Regions from separate parts of the Nocardioides massiliensis genome, predicted to be linked through region 3. Evidence: riboswitches for the same ligand, from Rfam matches in the RefSeq annotation. Region 3 holds a riboswitch; each other region holds the start of a gene.

Region 1 (7,573 bases), 3.2 Mb from region 3:
TCGGCAGGCGTTCCAAGGTGTTCCGATAGACTTGGGGCCGTCCATTGGAGAACCTCCAGATCAACCCGAGGTTTCCCGAAGGGATCCGAAGTTTGAGGTAGCGGGATCAGGCCTCCGATCTTGTCCAGAGGTCGCAGGTTCAAATCCTGCCCCCGCTACGAAGAAAGTCCAGGTCAGCCTATGGTTGACCTGGTCTTTTGCTTTGGGGGCGAGATGCGATCGCATCGTTTACCCATCACATCGACGGGCGCGGAGCGTCGCCCAGCGGGGCCGCAGCGCCGTTGGTTCCGGTCATTTTCGGGCTCGCTCGGCCATGAAGGTGAACTTCGCGTTCGTCCGGGACGATGAGTGAGGTCCCGGCGGGCGGCAGAGTGAAGAAGGTAGCCTTGACGCTACCTATAACCGGGAGATATATTCCAGTTATGCGTAGCGATGGGCCAGCGCTGATGCCGGTGTTTCGATCGCGGCATCAGGCCGAGCTGTTGATGTGGGTGCTGCTGCATCCTGAGCAGGAGTACGGCGTGACCGAGATGGCCGCGCGGCTTGGGGTGCCGCTCTCCACCCTGCACCGCGAGGTGATCCGTCTCGATGAGGCCGGCCTCCTCCGGAGCCGCACCCAGGGGCGGAACCGGCTGATTCGCGCCAACGTCGACCACCCGGCGGCGAAGGCACTGGCCCAACTCCTGGAGATCACCTTCGGTCCTCGGGCCGTGATTGCCGAGGAGTTCGCGATCAAGGGAGCCGAGCAGGTTGTGATCTTCGGCTCCTGGGCTGCCCGGTACGACGGTCAGGCAGGTCCGCCACCGCACGACATCGACGTGCTCGTCGTGGGCAAGGTCGACCGCGCCGACCTCTACGACGCGGCTGACCGTGCGAACGCCCGGCTGGGGATCGAGGTCAATCCGGTCGTGCGCACGGCGAAGCAGTGGGCTGATCCTGAGGACGCACTCGTCGCCCAGGTCAAGGAGTCCGCGCACGTCACCGTCCTCGACTCGCGTGAGCCGGTGAACCCCTGATGGCCCGCTGGACGCGCGGCGAGTCCGACGTCGAAGCGCTGCTCGAGGCGGGCGAACTGCAGAAGCTGACTGGGCCGCTGCCAACGGCGAGCGGCTCCTTGAGAAGGCGACGGTGACTCTGACGACAGCGCGGTCAGCCGTCGACTCCGACCCTGACTCCGCTCTCGTCCTGGCCTACGACGCCGCGCGTCAGGCATTGACCGCCCTGCTCGCTCATCAAGGGCTGCGGCCGACGACGAAGGGTGGGCACTACGCCGTCGAGCGCGCTGCTCGAGCGCAGTTCGGTCCTGGCTTCCGGCAGTTCGGCGCGCTCCGTCGTCGGCGCAACGAGCTCGAGTATCCCGAGCGCCCGAGTGACGACGCCACGCAGGATGAGGCTGCGGAAGCCGTCGATAACGCGGAAGCGATCATCACCGCGTCGCAAGGCATTCTCGATCAGCTCGGCTTGTTCTGACCAGACCAGGCGATAGCGAGCCCGCACCCGCCCGCCCAGTTGCCGTTCGTCGATCTCGCCGCGCACGAATGCTTCCTGGTCGGCGCGGGTGGCGTCGCTGCTGCGGGAGCCCTCCAACTCGGATGACCGCCGAGCATCCTCGACGGACCGCCTGCACCGCTCGATATCGATCGAGTGGTCGCTGTCGAGCGCGAGCGAGTGTGCGAGGTTCCACGCGAACTCGGGATCGTTCAGCGTCACGTGCGCAAAGAGCACCGCGTCGCTCGGGCTCGCGGCGAGGGTCGCCACCACCTCGTCGCGATATTCGGGCCACGCTTTGCTGGCGGCCTTGTGCAGCCGCGCCGCCGATGTCGAAGACGGCCACTTGCGGAACACCGAGAGCCGGGCCTCCAGCGCCTGGGCGGGTCGGTGGGCCTCGAGCAGGCCGCACCAAGTAGTCCGCGGCCTTGCGGGACTGGTGGCCGCGGTCGAATTCCATCGCTTGCTTCGCCCAGTCGATGGCCAGATCGATCTCGCCGATCTCCTCGAACGCCTCCGCCGTGTCCTGGAGCCATGCCGCGACCTCCGGTTCTTGGCATGGGTGCGGATGATCGCCTCCGGTGGCACGATCCAGGTCCGGCGATCATCGTCATCGGCGACGTTGCTGGGCTCTGACCTGCTCGGCCCACTGGTTGTCCTCACCGCGGGTCGGCCTGGTTGTCAAGCAAAAGGCAGGGACGGCTATGCCGTCCGGCTGACCTCCTTCCGAGAGAGCTTGCACGGCTGCTACGGTCGTTGCATTCCACACGGGAGCCCGAGGCATCGGGCTGAGATGGGGCTGGAGCCGCTCCGACCGTCGAACCTGATCCGGGTAATGCCGGCGAAGGAAGTGAGGAGCGACGTGCTACCCCGCATTCACTGCATCACCGACTTGCCGTCGTACGACAACGGAGCGCTCAGCCTGCTAGAGGCGGTCGTCCGTGAGGGCGTCGACGCCGTCCAGGTGCGTGCGAAGTCGGTGTCCGACCGCGAGGTGGTGGCGTTCACCCGCGCCCTCGTGGACCGCCTTGCCGGTACCCCGGCGGCGGTGATCGTGAACGACCGCGTCGACATCGCACTCGTTGCCGGAGCGCAAGGCGTCCATCTCGGCCGTGATGACCTCGCGGTCGCCGAGGCCAGACGCCTGGCACCGGAGGGCTTCCTCGTCGGCGGCACCTGCCGGAACGCAGACCAGGCCCGTGAGGCGAAGGCGCAGGGCGCCGACTACGTCGGTGTGGGGCCTGTTTACCCCACGACCACGAAGAGTGGTCTCCCCGACCCGATCGGGTTGGACGTGCTGCGTGATGCGGCTCGAGTCCTGCCGGCGATCGCGATCTCTGGCATCAACGCCGAGCGCGCACCCGAGGTGATGGCGGCCGGGGCGTACGGGATCGCGGTGGCCTCGGCCATCTGCCGATCCCCTCAGCCCGGACTGTCCGCGAGGGAACTCGTCGGCGCCGTCGCGGTCGCATGAGGGTAGCGGTGGTCGGGGCCGGCATCGTCGGCCTGGCTTGCGCGGAGGAGCTGGTCCGCGCGGGGCACGATGTCCGGGTGTTCGACCCCGATCCGGGCGCCGGCGCGACCCGGGCGGCGGCCGGGATGCTCGCGCCCGCCGGCGAGGCGTGGCACGGGGAGACGGAGTTGCTCAGGCTCGGCGTCGCCTCGGCGCGCCTGTGGCCGTCGTACGCCGCGCGCCTGCACGCCGCCGCCGGTCTCGACGTCGACCTTCGCACCGCGGGCACGCTGCTGGCGGGGCAGGACCACGACGACCTGCTGCACGTCCGTCGCACGCTGGCTGTGCTCGAGGCCGAGGGCGTCGCCTTCCGCGAGCTCGACCGGCGCGAGGCCCGCGCCGAGGAGCCGACGCTGTCGCGGGTCGCCGGCGCGGCCCTCCTTCCCGAGGACCACCACGTCAACCCGCGCCTGGTCGCGGAGGCCCTCCTGCGCCTCGTGGGCGCCCACCTGGTTCGGGCCCGGGCGGAGGTGACGCCGTCGGGCGTGGCCACCGCCGACGGCCGGAGCTTCCCCTCCGACGCGGTCGTGGTCGCCACTGGTGCCGAGGCGCGCGAGCTGGTCCCGGCCGTCCGTCCTGTCAGGGGGGAGACGATCCGGCTGCGCGCCGCCGACCCGCCCACGCGCGTGCTCCGGGCCCGGGTCCACGGCGAGAAGGTCTACGTGGTGCCGCGCGCCGGCGGAGAGGTAGTCGTCGGCGCGAGCGAGGAGGAGCACGACACCGTGCCGGTCGCGAGCCTCGGCACGATCGTGCGCCTGCTGCACGCCGCCCGCACGCTCGTTCCCGGGCTGGAGACAGCGGGCGTCGTCGACATCACCGCCCGGAACCGCCCCGGCACGCCGGACAACGGGCCGTTGCTGGGGACCGTCGACAGCCCGGGACCCTTCCGTCTGGTCCTGGCGGTCGGCCACTACCGCGGCGGCGTCCTGCTGGCACCGCTGAGCGCCCAGATCGTCCGGATCCTGGTCGAGAACGGCAACGCCATGGGCGTGGCGCGGCCCTTCGCGCCGGGCCGGTTCGACGCGTACCAGCTCGTCAACAGCCCTGCGGTCAGAAGGGTCTTCTCCTCATGAGAATCAACCTCAACGGTGAGCCGCGCTCCGTGGAGCCGGGTTCCACCCTGCGGGACCTGGTCCCCGCGGAACGCGGCGTGGCGATTGCCCTCAACGGCGTCGTCGTCCCCGCGGGGTCGTGGCAGAGCACGCCGGTGTCGGAGAACGACGCGGTCGAGGTCGTCACCGCGCACCAGGGCGGGTGAGCCGCATGCGGATCGCAGGGGTCGACCTCTCCAGCCGGCTGTGGATCGGGACCGGCGGGCTGACGAACATCCAGGCCGTGTCCGAGGTCGTCGACGCCGCCGCCCCGGGCCTGGTCACGGTGTCGATCCGTCGCACCTCCGACACCGGCAGCGGCGGACTGCTCGACACACTCCGGGCCAAGGGCGTGCGTATCCTGCCCAACACCGCCGGGTGCCACAGCGCTCGCGAGGCCGTTCTCACGGCCCAGCTCGCGCGCGAGGCCCTCGAGACCGACTGGGTCAAGCTTGAGGTGATCGGCGACGACACCAGCCTGCTGCCCGACGTGGTCGAGCTGCTCGACGCGGCCGAGACGCTGGTCGGGCAGGGCTTCCGCGTGCTGCCCTACACCACCGCCGACCCCGTCGTCGCGCGGCGCCTGGCCGACGCCGGCTGCGTGGCGGTCATGCCCCTGGGCTCGCCGATCGGCTCCGGTCGCGGCATCGACGACCCCCGGGCGATCGAGGCCGTGCGCGCCGCGGTCGCGCTCCCGGTCGTGCTCGACGCTGGCATCGGCACCGCGAGCGACGCCGCGCTCGCGATGGAGCTGGGCTGCGACGCGGTGCTGGCGGCGACCGCGATCACCCGCGCGGACCGTCCGGTGCAGATGGCGGCCGGCCTCCGCGCGGCGGTCGAGGCCGGCGAGCTGGCCCGCGGTGCAGGCCGCGTCCCGCGCCTGACCGCCGCCCGCGCCTCGAGCCCGATGGCCGGACGGGTGGGGACGTGACGGGGGTCGACCTGCCGCGGCTGCTGCTCCTCACCGACCGTCACCAGGTCCCTGCCGGGCGCGACCTGGTCGGCACCGTCGCCGACTGCGCCTCCGCCGGGCTGGAGGTCGTCGTGCTCCGCGAGCTCGACCTGCCCGAGCAGGAGCGGCAGGAGATCGCCCGCGCGCTCGGCTCCGCCGGCGTCACGGTGATCCTCGCCCGCACCTGGCTGCCCGGCGCGGCGGCGGTGCACCTCGCGGCCGCCCAGAGCCGGCACGACGCCGACGCGGCGCCCTTCCACGGCCGGTCGTGCCACAACGACGAGGAGGTAGGCTGCGCGGTCGCCGGCGGCGCGTCGTACCTGACGATCTCGCCGGTCGCCGCCTCCGCCTCGAAGCCGGGCTACGGCCCCGCTGTCGGGGAGGACGGCGTACGACGCGCCGTCGCGCTCGCCGGCGACGTACCGGTCTTCGCCCTCGGCGGGGTCGAGGTGGAGAACGCCGCCTCGATGCGTGCTGCCGGCGCTCACGGCGTCGCGGTCATGGGGGCCGTCATGCGCGCCCCGGACCCGGCCGGCGTTGTGGCTCGCGTCATGGAGGAGGTCCGGTGAACCCCCTTGTCGCCCTCACCGTGGCGGGCACCGACTCCGGCGGCGCTGCGGGCGTCGCCGCCGACCTGGCGACGTTCGCGGCGCTCGGCGCACACGGGACGTGCGCCGTCACTGCCGTCACCGCGCAGGACACCACCGGCGTGCGCGCCGTGGTCCAGCTCTCCGCCGACCACGTGCAGGCTCAGGTCGACGCGGTGCTCAACGACCTCCCGGTCGCGGTCGCCAAGGCCGGCATGCTCGGCGCCGTCGCCGTCGCCGGGGTGGTCGCGGACCTGCCTCCCGGACTGCCGCTCGTCGTGGATCCCGTCCTGCGCACCTCGAGCGGTGCGGTGCTGGCTGACGACGCCCTCGTCACGGCCTACCGCGACCACGTACTCCCGCGCTGCACCGTGGTCACCCCCAACCTCGCCGAGGCGCGCCGCCTTGCCGGCGCCGGCTCGGAGGAGCCGCCAGTGGACGTGGCGCTGGCCCTTCATGCGCTCGGCCCCGCAGTGGTGCTCACCGGCGGCGACCCCGAGGCCGACTGGTGCCGCGACCTCGTGGTCGACGACCGGGGCCGCGCGCACGTCCTCGAGCACGCCGGCGTACCGACCACCAACGACCACGGCACCGGCTGCACGTTCTCGGCCGCCCTCGCCGTGCACCTCGCCCGGGGAGAGCCGCTCCCCACGGCGACGCGGGCAGCCCAAGCCTTCGTCGCGGCCGCGCTGCGCCGCAGCGCGGGCTGGCGGCTGGGCCGCGGTCGCGGCCTCGTCGCCCACACGTTCGTCCCACCCACCCAGGAGGTCTGATGCACATCCACCCCAGCCACAGCACTGTCCACCGCACCGGATCGCGCGCCGACATCCGCGTCCCCTTCACCCGGGTCGCGCTCACCAACGGCGAGACGTTCGACCGGTACGCCACGGCGGGACCCGGCAGCGACCCCGAGGTTGGCCTGCCGCCCCTGCGCGCCGACTGGATCGCCGAGCGCGGCGACACCGAGGAGTACGTCGGCCGGGAGACCCAGCTGCTCGACAACGGCAAGGCCGCGATCCGCCGCGGCGAGGCGCGCGACCAGTGGCGCGGCACGCGGCCCCGGCCGCGCCGCGGCACCGGCACGGTCACCCAGATGCACTACGCCCGGCAGGGCGTGGTGACCCCGGAGATGGAGTACGTCGCGATCCGCGAGAACTGCGACGTCGAGCTGGTCCGCGCGGAGGTCGCGGCCGGGCGCGCGATCATCCCCGCCAACCTCAACCACCCCGAGGCCGAGCCGATGATCATCGGCAAGCGGTTCCTGGTAAAGGTGAATGCGAACATCGGCAACAGCGCGGTCACCTCCAGCATCGCCGAGGAGGTCGACAAGCTCACCTGGGCGGTCACCTGGGGCGCCGACACCGTGATGGACCTGTCCACCGGCGACGACATCCACACCACCCGCGAGTGGATCATCCGCAACTCGCCGGTCCCGATCGGCACCGTGCCGATCTACCAGGCGCTGGAGAAGGTCGACGGTGACGCGAGCAAGCTCACCTGGGAGGTCTTCCGCGACACCGTCATCGAGCAGTGCGAGCAGGGCGTCGACTACATGACCATCCACGCCGGCGTGCTGCTGCGCTACGTGCCGCTCACCGCGCAGCGCATCACCGGGATCGTCTCCCGCGGCGGGTCGATCATGGCCGGCTGGTGCCTGGCCCACCACGAGGAGAACTTCCTCTACACCCACTTCGACGAGCTGTGCGAGATCTTCGCCAGGTACGACGTGTCCTTCTCGCTCGGCGACGGCCTGCGCCCCGGCTGCACGGCCGACGCCAACGACGAGGCGCAGTTCTCCGAGCTGCGCACCCTCGCGGAGCTGACCCAGCGGGCCTGGGAGCACGACGTCCAGGTGATGGTCGAGGGGCCTGGTCACGTGCCGCTCAACCTCGTCGAGGAGAACGTGGTGCTGCAGCAGGACTGGTGCCACGGCGCGCCGTTC
Region 2 (7,573 bases), 1.4 Mb from region 3:
CGACCTCGACGTCGTCACACACCCCGTCGAGCTGGCGGCGAAGGAACTCGACCGGTGGGGCGTGGACCGCGCGGATGCCCATGGTGTTCTGGGCGACCAGCGCGGTCACCACCGCCATGCCATACCCACCCAGCGCGGCGATCGCCTTCAGGTCGGCCTGGATGCCTGCGCCACCGGTCGGGTCCGTGCCGGCGACGCTGAGAACCCGCGGGACGGCGTTCATCGGCTCTCCTCCCCGCCCCAGGCGGCGCGGAGCCGACCTGCCGCGGCGGCCGGCGACGCCGCGGCGCACACCGCCGACACCACGGCGATCCCGTCGGCGCCAGCCCCCCGCACTGCCGACGCGTCCGGGGCGTCGAGGCCGCCGATCGCGACGGTCGGCAGCGTGCTGTGGGCGACCAGCTCGCTGAGGCCTTGGAGGCCCAGCGGCGCCGGTGCGTCCGGTTTGGTCGACGTGGAGCGGAAGGCGCCGAGTCCCAGGTAGTCGACGACCCCTGCGGCGCAGGCGGCACGGACCTGCGCAGCGGTCGAGGTGCTCAGTCCCAGCACGGCGTCCGGGCCCAGGAGGAGTCGGGCGTCGGTCGGGTCGAGGTCGTTCTGGCCGAGGTGAACGCCGGCGACGCCTGCGCCGCGGGCTCGTGCCGCGAGCGCGACATCGACGCGGTCGTTGACGATCAACGGCACGCCTGCGGGGAGGGCGGCTGCAAGCGCACACGCCAGCGTGACCTGGTCGCGCGCGCCACGTTCCTTGGCTCGCAGCTGCACGACACTCACCGCGCTGTCGGTCTCGGCGGCGTCCACCGCTGCGGTGACGACATCCACGGCGTCGCGCCCGAGCCGATCGAGCACGCCGAGGTCGGCCACGAGATAGACCGAGAGGTCGAGTGGTGGCCGCCTCACCGGGCGCTCGCAGTCGCCAGGACGACCGAGGCGCGATCGGTCAGCTGGGTCGCGTCGAGGTGGTGGAGGGCGTCGATGAGTGCCACGGCGAAGCTGCCCGGTCCCGTCGCCACCTCAGCTGCGACCTCGGCAGCGACCCCGTAAGCGGTCACGGCGGCCACCGTGGCCACGAGCGGGTCGAGCTGGTCAGCGCGGGTGGCGCCGAGGAAGGCGGCCACGCAGGCGCCGAGTGCGCACCCGCCACCGGTGACGCGGGTGAGCAGGCTGTTGCCGTTGTCGATGCGGACGACGCGGTCCCCGTCGGTGACGGCGTCGACGGGACCCGAGACGGCGACGACGCCGTGGGTGTGACCGGCCAGTGCACCCGCAGCCCGGAGCGCCTCGTCGACCGAGAGCGTCGCGTCGGTCCCGCGGCCGCCGGCCGCAGGGTCGCTCAGCCCGGCCGTGGCGGCCAACGCAACGACCTCCGACGCGTTGCCACGGACCACCGTCGGCCGCGCCGCGACGAGGCGGACGGCGAGCGGCGTCCGCACCGGCAACATGCCCACGGCGACGGGATCGAGGACCCAGGGGACACCGGCGGCGCAGGCGGCCTCGACCGCCTCACCCGCGGCGTCGCGCTGTTCGGCGTACGGGGTGCCGAGGTTGACCAGGAGCGCGTCGGCGCCGGAGGCGAACGCTCCGGCCTCGTCGGGGATATCGACCATCGCGGGCGACGCGCCGAGTGCGAGCAGCGCGTTGGCGGTGAACTGCATGACCACTGCATTGGTCACACACTGGACGAGTGGTGCGCGGGTGCGGACGCGCTCCAGGGCGTCGACCAGCGCGGCGGTCTGAGGGGTGGGGTCGTTCACGGTGCGCGGCATGCGCGACATCCCTTCGCTAGTACGAACTAGATCAGGTTCGACGGGTGTGCTCTCAGCCCGCTGCGCGCGGGCACCCCGTGTCACGGTCGTGGTCCACGCTACCGTCTGGCTCCATGACTCGCGGACTCGTGCTCGGTGGTGGCGGCATCACCGGCATCGCCTGGATGACCGGACTGGTGGCGGGGCTCGCGGAGGCGGGTGTCGACGTGCGCACGGCCGAGATGGTCGTCGGCACGTCGGCCGGCTCGGTCGTGGGTGCGCAGCTGCGGTCGGGGACCCCGGTCGAGGAGCTGTACGCCTACCAAGCCTCGCCGTACGTCGCGAAGCCGGGCGAGCAGGTCGCCTCGATCAGCCCGTCGGTGCTGGCGCGCTACGCGGTCGCCTTCTTGCGCGGGCGCGGTGACAGCCGGCGCATGTGCCGTGCGTTGGGCGCGTACGCCGTGGCGCAGACGCGGGCGGGCAGGACGCCGACGCTGGAGGAGCGGTACGCCGCGATCCGCGAGCGCCTTCCCTCCCTGGAGTGGCCGGCCGAGCCGCTGGTCGCCACCGCCGTCGACGTCGCCACGGGCGAACTGCGCGGACTGGACGCCGCGAGCGGGGTGAGCCTCCTCGAGGCGGTCGCGGCGAGCTGTGCGGTCCCGGGCGTCTACCCGCCCGTGCCGCTCGAGGGCCGCGACCACGTTGACGGCGGCGCCCGGTCCTACGTCAATGCCGATCTCGCCCGCGACTGTGAGCGGGTGCTCGTCCTCGCCCCCGTCGACCGGGCGATCGGTCCGATGCGTCGGGCGAGCGAGCAGCTGGCCGGCGTACGCCACGAGGTGGTGCGGCCCGACGCGCGCTCGCGCGCGGCGATCGGGCGCAACGTGCTGGACCCGGCGCGTCGCAGCATCAGTGCCGAAGCCGGGCGGGCGCAGGCGGCCGACGTGGCCGAGCGCGTGCGCGCGCTGTGGAGCGACTGAACCCGGGTGCCGGCCGGGCGGCCCGCGCCGCCTACGATCTATCCCCGTGAGCACGCCGGAGGACACCGCTGCGAACGCTGCACCGGCGGGCATCGATCCCGACGAGATGGCGGTCGCGCTGAAGGTGCTGCGCGAGATCGCCCAGCTGCACCCGGACCACGACGACGTCCGCACGATGAAGCGGGCCGCGTCGCACATGTACAAGCTGATCAAGAAGTCGCGCCGGGCCGAGATCCGGATGGAGCGGCAGTCGCACGACCAGCGGATCATCGAGAAGACCGCGACCGGCTCGCCGTTGCGGATCGACGACGAGACGGCGGGGATCCCGCTGGTGTCGAACGCCGAGGGTGCCTTCGCCGGTGAGCTGATCACTGCGCGCGGCTGCTACATCTGCAAGCAGGACTTCACGCTGGTCGACGCCTTCTACCACTGGCTGTGCCCCAACTGCGCGGCGATGTCGCACGCCAAACGCAGGCAGCGCACCGACCTCACCGGCAAGCGGGCGCTGCTCACGGGTGGGCGCGCGAAGATCGGGATGTACATCGCGCTGCTCCTGCTGCGCGACGGCGCACACCTCACCATCACCACGCGGTTCCCGAAGGACGCCGTACGCCGGTTCGCAGCAGCCGAGGACTCCGACGAGTGGCTGCACCGACTGAAGATCGTCGGCATCGACCTGCGCGACCCCACGCAGGTGATCTCGCTGGCCGAGGACGTGGCTGCCGCCGGGCCGCTGGACATCCTCATCAACAACGCCTGCCAGACCGTACGCCGCAGCCCCGGCGCCTATGCGCCGCTGATCGAGGGGGAGTCGGCGCCGCTGCCGGCCGACCGTGCGCTGCCGGAGATGGTCAGCTTCGACAAGATCTCCGAGGCGCACCCGGCTGCGATCGCCGGCGCCCTGCAGGAGGTGTCGGTCGCCCATCACGAGGGGGAGTCGCCCGAGGCTGCAATGGCGGCGCACAGCGCGGCCAGCCTGACGGCGCTCGCGCTCAAGGCCGGCAGTGCGAGCATGGAGGCGCATCTCGCCGGCACCGCTGTCGATGCGGGTGGACTGCTGCCCGACGTGCAGATGACGAACTCCTGGACCCAGACCGTCGACGAGGTCGACCCGCTGGAGCTCCTCGAGGTGCAGCTGTGCAACTCGATCGCCCCGTTCCTGCTGGTGTCCCGGCTGCGGCCGGCGATGCGGGCTGCGGTGGACGCCGGCGCCCGTCGGGCGTACGTCGTCAACGTGTCGGCCATGGAGGGCCAGTTCTCGCGACGCTACAAGGGCGCAGGGCACCCCCACACCAACATGGCGAAGGCGGCGCTCAACATGCTCACGCGCACCAGCGCGGGGGAGATGTTCGAGACCGACAAGATCCTCATGACCGCCGTCGACACTGGTTGGATCACCGACGAGCGCCCGCACCACGAGAAGCTGCGCATCGCCGCCGAGGGATGGCACGCGCCGCTCGACCTCGTCGACGGTGCGGCGCGGGTCTACGACCCGATCGTGCGTGGTGAGGCCGGCGAGGACCTCTACGGCTGCTTCGTGAAGGACTACGAGCCCAGCCCCTGGTGAGCCTCAGCGGCGGGGAAGGCGGATCAACGCCTGCACGGGGAAGTGGTCGCTGGGGAACAACCCGTCCCGGCTACTGATGTTGATCGCGGCTCGGCGTACCCGGATCTGTGGCGACGTCAGGATCCAGTCGATCCGGCTGCCGTTCTGCTTGAGGCCGCGGTAGTTGTGGTATGTGCCGACTCGGTTGGTGCGGACCCGAGCAGCCCGCCAGCTGTCGCGTACCCATCGAGAACGCACGAGGTGGACGTAGACGGGCCTCCCTGCGCGTGCCGGCTCGTTGAAGTCGCCGGTGAGCACGATCGGCTTTCGACGGGCGATGCGTTCGACCCGTTGGCGCAGGATCCGAGCCGATTCGGCGCGAGCGTCCGCAGAGAAGGCTTCGAGATGAGTGTTGACATGCACGAAGCGGTGACCGGTCTTCTTGTCGACGAAGCGGGTCCACAGAGCCGCTCGACGGCAGCAGGCGCCAAACAGCATGCGTCGCGACGGCAGCGCAATGAGGCCCGACTCGAGGGGGCGGAGACGTCGCTTGTCGTAGAAGATCGCGAGTGCCCACGAGGTGCCGGCGGGCGTGCGGACCACCTGTCGGTAGTGCTTGCCGAGGTCGCTGCTGATGTGGTCGACCTGCCGCTCGGTGGCTTCCTGGGTTCCGATCAGGTGCGGCCGCGCGCGCTTGAGCACGCCGCGTAGCGCGGGTCTGCGGGCCGACCAGGAAGGCTTGAAGTTGAAGAACGTCGACTCGTAGAGGACGTTGAGCGACATGACGTGAAGCTCGCGCGGGCGCGGAGTGCCCAGGGGCCGGTCATGCTCCAGGGCCGCCGGTCGGAGTGCCTCCTGCCGATCCTCCTGACCGGCAGCGACCGGCTGTGCACCGGTTGTCGCCACGAGCACGGCCACGACGGTGACGAGTGCGAGCCTCGTGACCGAGGTGGCGCGTACGGAGCCCCCGCGTTCGCGCCCAGGCAAGGACAGGGAGAACGGGCGGGAGGGACGCACCCTGGGGAGGGTAGCGGGTCAGTGCCCCACCGGATAGGTCAGCGGCGAGCGCCCGAGGTGGCCATCTCCCGGTCGGTGCGCGTGGCCGTCGGGGACTTCGTGTCGTCCTCGTCCTTGTTGCCCTGGACGTACACCCAGGTGGTGATGCCGAAGGTCGTGATGGCGACGGCGAGAGCCACCACCACCATGAAGATCAGGTAGGGCAGGAATTCCATGAGGAGCTCCGTTCTCCGGCGGCGCCGGGTCGCATTCTTTCCGATACACCTAGTGTAGCGAAAAGAAGTGCGGAAGAATTCCCCGCATGAGTGACGCTGCCGACCCCGCCGCCGAGGGTCCTGGTCCGCGGGGACGGCCGCGCCAACCTCGCACCGACGAGGTGATCCGCGAGGCGGCGCTGGCGCTCTTGCGGGAGCAGGGACCCGGAGCGGTCAACGTCGCCGCCGTCGCCGCGCGGACCGGCGTCGCGCGCACGACGATCTACCGGCGCTATCGCGACCGCGCTGAGCTGCTCGCCGCGGTCCTCCACCCCGTCACCGCCGCCGGCGCGCCACCCGAACCGGGATCCGTGCGCGACCACCTCGCGTGGGTCCTGCGGCGTACGGGGGAGGTGCTGGCGTCCGGCGTCGGGCCGGGTGGCGTGGCCGCCGTCCTCACGGGGAGCGACCCGGAGTTCGCGACGGCTCTGCGTGCGTCGCTGGAGAGCGGTCTCGCGCCCGTGCGTGAGCTGGTCGAAGCCGACATCGCCGCAGGCGACCTGCGGGCCGACCTCGACCCCGACCTGCTGCTCGACCTCGTCCTCGGCGCCTACCTGGCGGGCTCGCTGCGCCGCGGGGCTCCGGACGCGCAGTGGGTCGATCGCACCGCCGCACAGCTCGCCGCACTCGTCACCGCGTAGCCGGATGCGCCCTGCTCGAGGATCCCAGTCACGTGGTGGCTGTCGCGAATTGAGTGAGCCCGTGCGGGCCCGCGTGGTGGCGTCGCGCTGTCACCTGTTTGCGGGGGCGGCGCCTGGGCCTGCCCCTGCGGGGTCAGCCGGTGGCTGCTTGTGCTCGGTGGAGGCGGGTGAGGTTGACGACTGCGGCTGCGAGGTGGAGTTCGGCGGTCACGGCGGCGAGGCCGCGTTGAGCGAAGCGACGTAGGCCGACTTGTTCTTTGAGGTGGGCGATGACGGGTTCGACGGTGGCGCTGCGACGTTTGTAGCGTTCAACGTTCTGGGGTTGTCGCAGCCGGTGACGCATTGCGTCTTTGACCGAGACCTCCTCTGACCGCGGGCCGGTGGCTGGTCGACGAGCGGCATCGGCGTGGAGATCGCGGCTCTTGCCCGGTGCGATCAACCGTTCGGGTCCGGTGGTGGTGAGGTTGTCGTCGGTGAAGTAGCCGGCGTCGGCCAGCACCAGATCGATCTGCTTGTCCAACGCCCGAACTTGGGCAGTGACCTCGTTCAGCGTCGGGGTGAAGCAGCCGGTGTCGTTGGCCTCTTGAGACACGTGGATCCCAGCGATGAAGTGGTCGTCACTGACCGCGATCTGGGCGTTATAGCCCTGCACCGATCCGCCACCAGCGCCCTCGGTCATCAACCGTGATTCAGGATCGGTGGTGTTGACCACCTCTCCCTGGCCGCCGCGGGCGCGTGCCCGTGCCGTTCGACGATCACGCGCGCGGCGACGCGGGCCGCGCAGATCGACCTCGCCCGCGGCGCTTGCGGCCTCAGCCTCGTTGAGTGCTTGTTCAGCTCGCTCCAGGGCCTTGCGCGCGTCGAACCGGACCCGGGCAGCTGTTTGGCCCGGCGCCGTCTCGTTCTCGGCAAGCAGCCGTTGAAACCGGCTGATCCGCGCCCGGTGATAGGCCACCGGGTCCACCCCGGCTGGGACCGGTCCCGGCATCGCCTCGGTGGCAGCGCGCGCCAGGATCTGTTCAGCACGAACCCGGTCGGCCTGGTCCTGCTCGGCCTCCTCACCGCGACGACGATCGAGCTCATCGAGGGCCTTCTTGATGCTTGCCGCACGGTCTTTGCGGTTGGCGAACTGCGGCGGGAGCCGATCAGAGTCGTCCTCGGCATCCTCGCGGGCGTCGGTCTGCTCAGCCTCGGCGACCACCTCGGCCGCGACGCGTTGGGCTTGTTGACGCACCCAGTCCGCGGACCGGTTCGCTGAGCCCTGATCCACCGATGGGTGGAGAGTTGAGCGTGGCGTAGAACGAGAATGCCCTTGCTGGGCGAGAGAATCGGAGTTACCACACACACGATTCCGGGCCGAGCAAGGGACACCTCGTAAGTGAAAGCCTCT
Region 3 (7,573 bases):
GAGCTCGGCTTCGTCGTCGGCCCGCCGACCGCGCCGGGCACCCGCCTGCGCCCGGACCAGCTCGCCGATCACGTCTTCGGGGTGGTCGCGCTCAACGACTGGTCCGCGCGCGACATCCAGGGCTGGGAGTACGCCCCGCTCGGGCCCTTCCTGGGCAAGGCGTTCGCGACGTCGATCGCGGGCTGGGTGACGCCGCTGGCGGCGCTCGAGGCGGCGCGCGTCCCCCTCCCCGACCAGCAGCCCCCGCCGTTGCCGCACCTGGCCGTTAACGGTCCCGGCGGCTACGACGTCGCCGTCGAACTCCGGATCAACGGCGAGGTGGTGAGCCGTCCGGCGTACGCCACGACCTACTGGGGACCCGGCCAGATGCTCGTGCACCTCACCTCCGGCGGTCTCCCGCTGCGCTCGGGCGACCTGTTCGGCTCCGGCACGATCAGCGGTCCCGGTGACGACGAGCGGGGATGTCTGCTCGAGCTGACGCACGGGGGTCGCCAGCCCGTGCGAGTGGGGGACGTCGAGCGCACGTTCCTCGAGGACGGGGACGAGGTCACCATCGCGATGACGGCTCCTGGCACCCTGCCGGGGTCGTGGTTGCAGCTCGCCGAGGTCACCGGGACGGTCCTGCCGGCCGACGGCTGAGGTTCCCCGGCCTGGTCCGACTGCGGCTTTTCGTTCCGCGGGCATGCGCTGCGCCCTAGCGTGCCAAGCGTGGCGACGCCCCCTGCGCCCGACGCACTCGCGGACTCCGTCCTCACCGCGCGCTATCGCGATGGGTACGACGATGCTGCCGCGGTGCTGTTCGCCCGCCACCACCCCGCCGCCCTGCGCGTGGCGCGCGCACTCGTGCCGGAGGTCCGCGCCGAGGACCTCGCGTCGGAGGCGTTCACCACGGTCCTGGACGCGCTGCGCAGGGGTGAGGGACCGAGCGAGGCGTTCCGTCCGTACCTCGTCACGACCGTCCGCGAGCTGCACCCCGACCTGCACGCCGACCTTCGCCACGATGGTGCCGCCGTCCCGCCCGCCGACCCCGAGCAGCACGTCGAGGCGGCAGTCCTCGCGCGCGCTTTCGCGTCCCTTCCCGAACGCTGGCAGGTGGCGCTCTGGCACACCTGCCTGCAGGACGAGAGCGACGAGTCGGTCTCGACGCTGCTCGGCCTCGACGGTCCCGCCGTCGCCGCTCTGGCCCACCGGGCCCGCGCCGGGCTCCGCCGGGCCTACGTCGGCGAGCACCGAGCCGTGGTGCACGGCCAGGACTGCACCCGCGCCCGAGAGCTGCTGCCGGCGTACGTCGAGCGGCGCACCCGCTCCGACCGTCAACTGGAGGGCCACCTCGAGCAGTGCCGTGACTGCGGCGGGATCTACCTGGGGCTGCGCAACCTGCGTGCCGACCTCGGGACGGTGCTGGCGCCGGCGCTGCTCGGCGGCGCGGCGGGTGCGCTGCACGCAGCCGGAACGTCGGATCCCGACGAGCCCCTGCTCGTCGCCAGCGAGGCCGGTCCACCGCCGACGGTGCCTGCCGGTCCGCCGCCTGCGGTCGCTGGTGTCACCGGTGCTACCCGCGGGACGGGTGGAGGCGGACCACCGGGGTGGCTCGTGCCGGCTGCGTCGGCAGCAGCCGTCGTGGTGGTCATCGGCATGGTGCTGGGCATCGTCGCGGTCACCAACGGTCGGGCGCCGGCCACGGACCGTGAGCCGACCTCGCCGGTCCCGGCCGCGCCCTCGGCCACCCCCTCGGCATCAGCGCCCGCCGCCGGCCCGACGAGCGCGGACGCGTCACCCCGGCGCAAGAAGCGCCGCGCACGCCCGGCGCAGGACCCGACAACTGCGGACGAGCCGTCCACGACACCGGCGCTCCCCGGCACTCCGGCCGCGCCCGGTCCCACGAGCGCGACCACGCCACCGGGAGCCACCCCGGGATCCACGCCGGGAACCCCACCGGCTGTGAGTCCCACGCCGCGCCCCTCCACCGGCCCCTCGGGCGGGCCGCCGGTCCGTCCCACTCCCTCGCCCACGCGCACCCCGACCCGTTCGCCCAGTGACGGTCCGACCACACCTGGTCCGACGGCCCCCAGCCCCACCCCGACCCCCACCCCGACTCCCACGCCCATCGACCCGGACCCGTCGCCCGACCCCGACCCGGGCGGGACCGGCCCCTCGGACCCCGGCGACGCCTGAGGGCCCGCGGCGGAAGCCCGCGCCACGAACGAGAACGCGTTACAGTTCCGCGGTGTCCACCGACGTGTTCTCGCCGGGCCGCCTGGGCCCGCTCACCCTCCGCAACCGCACGATCAAGGCCGCGACCTTCGAGGCCCGCTCGCCCGGCGGGCTGGTCAGCCCCGACCTGATCGACTACCACGTGGCGGTGGCGGAGGGCGGCGTCGGGATGACGACCGTCGCCTATCTCGCCGTCTCGCCCGAGGGGCGCACCGACCGTGCCGCGATCCACCTGCGCGAGGAGGCGCTGCCCGGCCTGGTCCGGCTCACCGATGCCGTCCACGCCGCCGGGGCGCTGGTCTCCGGTCAGCTCGGCCACGCCGGGCCCGTGGGCAACGGCCGCTCCAACGGTGCGCACGCCATCGCGGCATCGCGCATGCCGAGCCCGCTGTCGATGCAGTTCATCCGCTCGGCGACCGAGCGCGACCTGACGCGGGTGACCAAGGACTTCGTCGCCGCCGCCCGCCTGGGTGTCCGCGCTGGCCTCGACTGTCTCGAGCTGCACTTCGGCCACAACTACCTGGTCTCCAGCTTCCTGTCCCCGGTGCTCAACCGGCGCACTGACCGGTGGGGCGGCAGCCTGGAGAACCGCGCGCGGCTCGCCCGGCAGGTCGCCCGGGCTGTGCGCGACGAGGTCGGCGATGAGGTCGCGCTCATCGCGAAGTACGGCATGAAGGACGGCGCGCCCGGTGGCTTCAACCTCCCCGAGAGCGTCGAGGTCGCGCGGATGCTCGAGGCCGACGGGAACCTCGATGCCCTGCAGCTGACCGCGGGCAGCTCGCTGCTGAACCCGATGTACCTCTTCCGCGGCGAGGCGCCGGTCGAGGAGTTCCGCCGGGTGATGCCGCCGCTGGTGCGCGTGGGGATGAAGTACGTCGGCGCGAAGTTCATGAAGTCCTACCCCTACGAGGACGCCTACCTCCTGCCGCAGGCGCGGGAGTTCCGTACGGCGCTCGAGATGCCGCTCATCCTGCTCGGGGGCATCTCGACGCGTGCGTCGATGGACCTGGCGATGGAGGAGGGCTTCGCGTTCGTCGGCATGGCGCGCGCGCTGCTGCGCGAACCGGACCTGCTGCGGCGGATGCAGGAGGGCGAGACCGCCCAGAGTGCCTGCATCCACTGCAACCGGTGCATGCCGTCGATCTACTCCTACACCCACTGCTGGCTCTCGGAGCACCCCGCGACGGGTCCGCGGATCCCCCTCGCCGCAAACTAGAACCTGTTACATTCCGCCGATGGGAATCCTGGACTCCTTCCGTGTCGACGATCGCGTCGCGGTGGTCACCGGCGCCGGCCGCGGCATCGGTGCGGCCACCGCCGTGGCGCTCGCCGAGGCCGGTGCCGACGTGGTCATCAGCGCCCGGCATGCCAACCAGCTGGAGAAGGTCGCCGAACAGGTGCGCGCGACCGGACGCCGGGCCCACGTCGTCCCGGCCGACCTCAGCGACCTCGACGCCGCGGCGGGGCTCGCCGACGCCGCGGTCGAGGCCTTCGGTCGCCTCGACATCATCGTCAACAACGTCGGGGGCAGCATCCCGAACGCCTTGATGGACACCGACCCCGCCTACCTCGCTGACGCGTTCCACTTCAACGTCAACACCGCGCACGCGCTCACCCGCGCCGCCGTACCCCACCTGCTGAAGGACGGCGGTGGATCGGTCGTCAACATCTCCTCGGTGATCGGCCGGGTCGCCGGTCGCGGCTACCTCGCCTACGGCACGGCCAAGGCCGCGCTGAGCCACTACACGAAGCTCGCCGCCACCGACCTCGCACCGCTGGTACGGGTCAACGCGGTCGGAGTGGGCTCGGTGCTGACGTCCGCGCTCGAGTACGTCGCCTCGGACGAGAAGATCATGGGGCAGATGGAGTCCAGCACCCCGCTCGGCCGGGTGGGCCGGCCCGAGGAGATCGCCGCGGCGGTGCTCTACCTCAGCTCGCCCGCGGGGGCGTACCTCACCGGCAAGATCCTGGAGGTCGACGGCGGGTTGCAAGTGCCGAACCTCGATCTCGGTCTGCCGGACCTGACGCCCGACGCCTGACCGGGCCTGGGAGAGTAGTTGGCATGAGCAACGAAGCGGCGACCACCGGCTACCAGTCGACCGGCTCGGGGGAGTGGACCGAGCCCGGCGCCTACGAGGTGGCACCGGGCGTCCACCGGATCCCGCTGCCGCTGCCGATGGACGGCCTGCGCGCGGTCAACGTCTACGTGCTCGCCTCCGACGAGGGGCTCACGCTGGTCGACGGCGGGTGGGCGATCGAGGAGGCCCGCACGCTGCTGGAGTCCTCGCTCGCCTCGATCGGCTTCAGCGTCCGTGACATCCGCCGGTTCCTGGTCACCCACGTGCACCGCGACCACTACACCCAGGCCGCGGTGATCGGCAAGGAGTTCGGCGCCGAGGTCAGCCTCGGCATCGGGGACAAGCCGACGCTCGACCTCATGCACGACGCCACGCTCGACCGCGACCCGACGCTGGACCAACTGGTGCGCGCCGGCGCGCGGAGCATCGCCGAGGAGTGGGCGAAGTTCGGCGACGAGGACGGTCCCGACCTCGACCTGTGGGGCTACCCCGACGTGTGGCTCGAGGCCGACCACGACATCGAGCTGCCCGACCGGGCGCTGCGCGCGGTCTCCACGCCGGGCCACACCCAGGGCCATTTCGTGTTCGCCGACGAGACCGCCGGGGTGCTGTTCTCCGGTGACCACGTGCTGCCCACCATCACGCCGTCGGTCGGGTTCGAGCCCGTCTACGCCCCGCAGCCGCTGCGCGACTTCATGGCGTCGCTGCAGAAGGTCCGCGCGATGCCCGACCTGACGCTCCTGCCCGCTCACGGCCCCGTGGGGATGAGCTCGCACCAGCGCGTCGAGGAGCTCTTGGCCTTCCACGAGGAACGGCTGGTGCAGTCGCGCGACGCGGTCGCCGGCGGTGCGCGCACGGCGTACGACGTGGCCGGTGAGCTCACCTGGACCAAGCGCGGGCGGCACTTCTCCGAGCTCGACGTCTTCAACGGCGCGCTTGCCAGCATGGAGACCCTCGCCCACCTGGAGCTGCTCGCCCTGCGCGGCGACCTGCGGCGCACCGACGACGGCGAGACGCTCAGCTTCACCCTGCCGGACTGATCAGGGGGCCGCGAGCTCCTGGCGCATCGGGACGTGCGGGATGCCGTCCTCGAGGAACTCGGGTCCCACGATGTCGAACCCCAGGGCGGCGTACCAGTCGGAGAGGTGGGACTGCGCGTCCAGCACGACCGAACGCACGCCCGTCTCCCGCAGCGCACCGAGGGTGTCGCGCATCAGCGTCGCGGCCAACCCGCGTCCCCGGTGAGCCGGGGCAGTGACGACGCGACCGATGCGCGCCTCGTGCGGGTCGGGAGTGGCGAGCACGCGCAGGTACGCCGCCACCGGCGCCTCACCGTCGGCGTCGCCCGGCACCCACCAATGCTGCGTCGTCGGCTCCGCGTCACGCCCGTCGAGCTCCGGGTACGCGCACTCCTGCTCGACGACGAAGACGTCGACTCGCAACCGCCAGATCGCGTACGCCGTCAGCGGGTCGAGGTCGGCGAAGGCGGCGGTGCGGACGTTCACGCCGCGCAGCGTGTCACACCATCGCCACTGCACGACGGGATACGTGAGACACGCTGATCCCGACGATCGACGTGCGAGACGTATCCCGTTCGACCCGTGGGCCCGGCTGCTCGCGCGTCCGCGCGCGGACTATCGTGGTCGGCGAACGACAGGGGAGCGCCATCCAGGGCGCTGAGAGTGCGGAACAGGCCGCAGACCCTCGAACCTGACGCGGTTAGCACCGTCGTAGGGAGTCGAGCTCAACCCCTCCCACCCAAGGGAGACCACGCATGCGTGCGACCGAACGACCAACCCGCAAGCACCTTCTCGCCCTCACGGCGGCGGCCACAGCGACTCTGCTGGCGGCCTGCTCGACCGGGGGCGGCGACGACCAGGCGGCGGAGGAGACGGACACCGTCGTCCTCGTCACCCACAGCTCCTTCAACGTGCCCGACGAGGTGCTGGCGGCGTTCACCGACCAGCACGGCTACACCGTCGACGTCCAGGCCGCCGGCGACGCCGGCGAGCTGACCAACCGGCTGGTGCTGACGAAGAACTCGCCGCTCGGCGACGCTGTCTTCGGCATCGACAACACCTTCGCGAGCCGCGTCGTCGACGAGCAGATCCTCGCCGAGCACACCCCCGAGACCCTCCCGCAGGGCGCGGAGCGCTACGTCCTCGACGACGCGGACGCGGCAGCACGACTCACCCCGATCGACCAGGGCGACGTGTGCGTCAACATCGACGACACCTGGTTCGCCGACAACGACGTCGCGCCCCCGGCCACCCTCGAGGACCTGACGAAGCCGGCGTACGAGGGGCTCTTCGTCACCCCCGGTGCGGCGACGTCCTCGCCGGGCCTGGCCTTCCTGCTCGCCACGATCGCGGAGTACGGCGAGGACGGCTGGCAGGACTACTGGGAGCGGTTGATGGACAACGGCACGAAGCTCACCTCCGGATGGACCGACGCCTACACCGTCGACTTCACCGCCGGCGGCGGTGACGGCGACCGGCCGATCGTGCTCAGCTACGCGTCATCCCCGCCGTTCACCGTCCCCGAGGGTGGCGACGAGCCGACCACCAGCGCGCTGCTCGACACCTGCTTCCGTCAGGTGGAGTACGCCGGTGTGATCGAGGGTGCGGCGAACCCCGAGGGCGCGCAGGCCTTGGTCGACTTCCTCGTGGGGGAGGAGTTCCAGGCGTCGCTGGCGGAGAACATGTATGTCTTCCCCGTCAGCGAGGAGGTCGAGCTGCCCGAGGAGTGGGCGCGCTTCGCCGGGGTCGCGGAGGACCCCTACGACCTCGACCCGGCCCTGATCGCCGAGAACCGCGACACCTGGCTGCAGCAGTGGGGCGAGGTCGTCACCCGCTGATGCCCCTCGCGCCGCGTCGCCCGAGGCGCACTACCCTGCCGGTCGTGCGTCTCGCGGCGGCCGGACTCCCGCTGGCCGTGCTGGCGGTGTTCTTCGTGCTGCCCGTCGGCGGCATGCTCGCGCGCGGGTTCGTCGTCGACGGCGCGTTCGACCCCGGTGGTGTCCTACAGGTGCTGACCCGCCCGCGGGTGCACCGGGTGCTGGGGTTCACCCTCTTCAGCGCGGGGGCGGCGACGGTGCTTGCCGTGCTGCTCGGGGTGCCGGCGGCGTACGCCCTGTCCCGGCTGCGGTTCCCGGGCGTGCGGCTGCTCCGGGCGGTGGTCGTCGTGCCGTTCGTGCTGCCCACCGTGGTCGTCGGGGTCGCCTTCCGGCAGCTGTTCGCGTCGGCGGGACTGCTCGGCGGCCTCGGACTCGAGGGCACGCC

What was found. Region 3 has a riboswitch for thiamine pyrophosphate ahead of J2S59_RS03420 (thiamine ABC transporter substrate-binding protein). Riboswitches for the same ligand answer to the same signal wherever they lie in the genome.
Region 1: it holds a riboswitch for thiamine pyrophosphate, as region 3 does, so the genes downstream of both, thiE (thiamine phosphate synthase) here and J2S59_RS03420 (thiamine ABC transporter substrate-binding protein) in region 3, are expected to answer to the same signal.
Region 2: it holds a riboswitch for thiamine pyrophosphate, as region 3 does, so the genes downstream of both, thiM (hydroxyethylthiazole kinase) here and J2S59_RS03420 (thiamine ABC transporter substrate-binding protein) in region 3, are expected to answer to the same signal.

The regions. Positions count from the first base shown of each region.
Region 1 covers NZ_JAUSQM010000001.1:3,910,200-3,917,772, reverse strand. The annotation lists gene J2S59_RS19305 (helix-turn-helix domain-containing protein) at 423-1,016, shown strand; gene J2S59_RS20420 (HEPN domain-containing protein) at 1,129-1,470, shown strand; partial or broken gene J2S59_RS20415 (antitoxin VbhA family protein) at 1,498-1,710, opposite strand; TPP riboswitch at 2,246-2,355, shown strand; gene thiE (thiamine phosphate synthase) at 2,351-2,962, shown strand; gene thiO (glycine oxidase ThiO) at 2,959-4,074, shown strand; gene thiS (sulfur carrier protein ThiS) at 4,071-4,259, shown strand; gene J2S59_RS19280 (thiazole synthase) at 4,265-5,023, shown strand; gene J2S59_RS19275 (thiamine phosphate synthase) at 5,020-5,613, shown strand; gene thiD (bifunctional hydroxymethylpyrimidine kinase/phosphomethylpyrimidine kinase) at 5,610-6,404, shown strand; gene thiC (phosphomethylpyrimidine synthase ThiC) at 6,404-7,573, shown strand, end outside.
Region 2 covers NZ_JAUSQM010000001.1:2,110,727-2,118,299, forward strand. The annotation lists gene thiD (bifunctional hydroxymethylpyrimidine kinase/phosphomethylpyrimidine kinase) at 1-223, opposite strand, end outside; gene thiE (thiamine phosphate synthase) at 220-900, opposite strand; gene thiM (hydroxyethylthiazole kinase) at 897-1,766, opposite strand; TPP riboswitch at 1,758-1,854, opposite strand; gene J2S59_RS10475 (patatin-like phospholipase family protein) at 1,880-2,725, shown strand; gene J2S59_RS10480 (SDR family NAD(P)-dependent oxidoreductase) at 2,772-4,292, shown strand; gene J2S59_RS10485 (endonuclease/exonuclease/phosphatase family protein) at 4,296-5,288, opposite strand; gene J2S59_RS10490 (hypothetical protein) at 5,327-5,503, opposite strand; gene J2S59_RS10495 (TetR/AcrR family transcriptional regulator) at 5,590-6,183, shown strand; gene J2S59_RS10500 (transposase) at 6,317-7,573, opposite strand, start outside; gene J2S59_RS10505 (IS1380 family transposase) at 7,562-7,573, shown strand, end outside.
Region 3 covers NZ_JAUSQM010000001.1:663,375-670,947, reverse strand. The annotation lists gene J2S59_RS03450 (fumarylacetoacetate hydrolase family protein) at 1-639, shown strand, start outside; gene J2S59_RS03445 (sigma-70 family RNA polymerase sigma factor) at 709-2,175, shown strand; gene J2S59_RS03440 (NADH:flavin oxidoreductase) at 2,228-3,430, shown strand; gene J2S59_RS03435 (SDR family oxidoreductase) at 3,450-4,253, shown strand; gene J2S59_RS03430 (MBL fold metallo-hydrolase) at 4,277-5,332, shown strand; gene J2S59_RS03425 (GNAT family N-acetyltransferase) at 5,333-5,797, opposite strand; TPP riboswitch at 5,938-6,046, shown strand; gene J2S59_RS03420 (thiamine ABC transporter substrate-binding protein) at 6,067-7,149, shown strand; gene J2S59_RS03415 (ABC transporter permease) at 7,194-7,573, shown strand, end outside.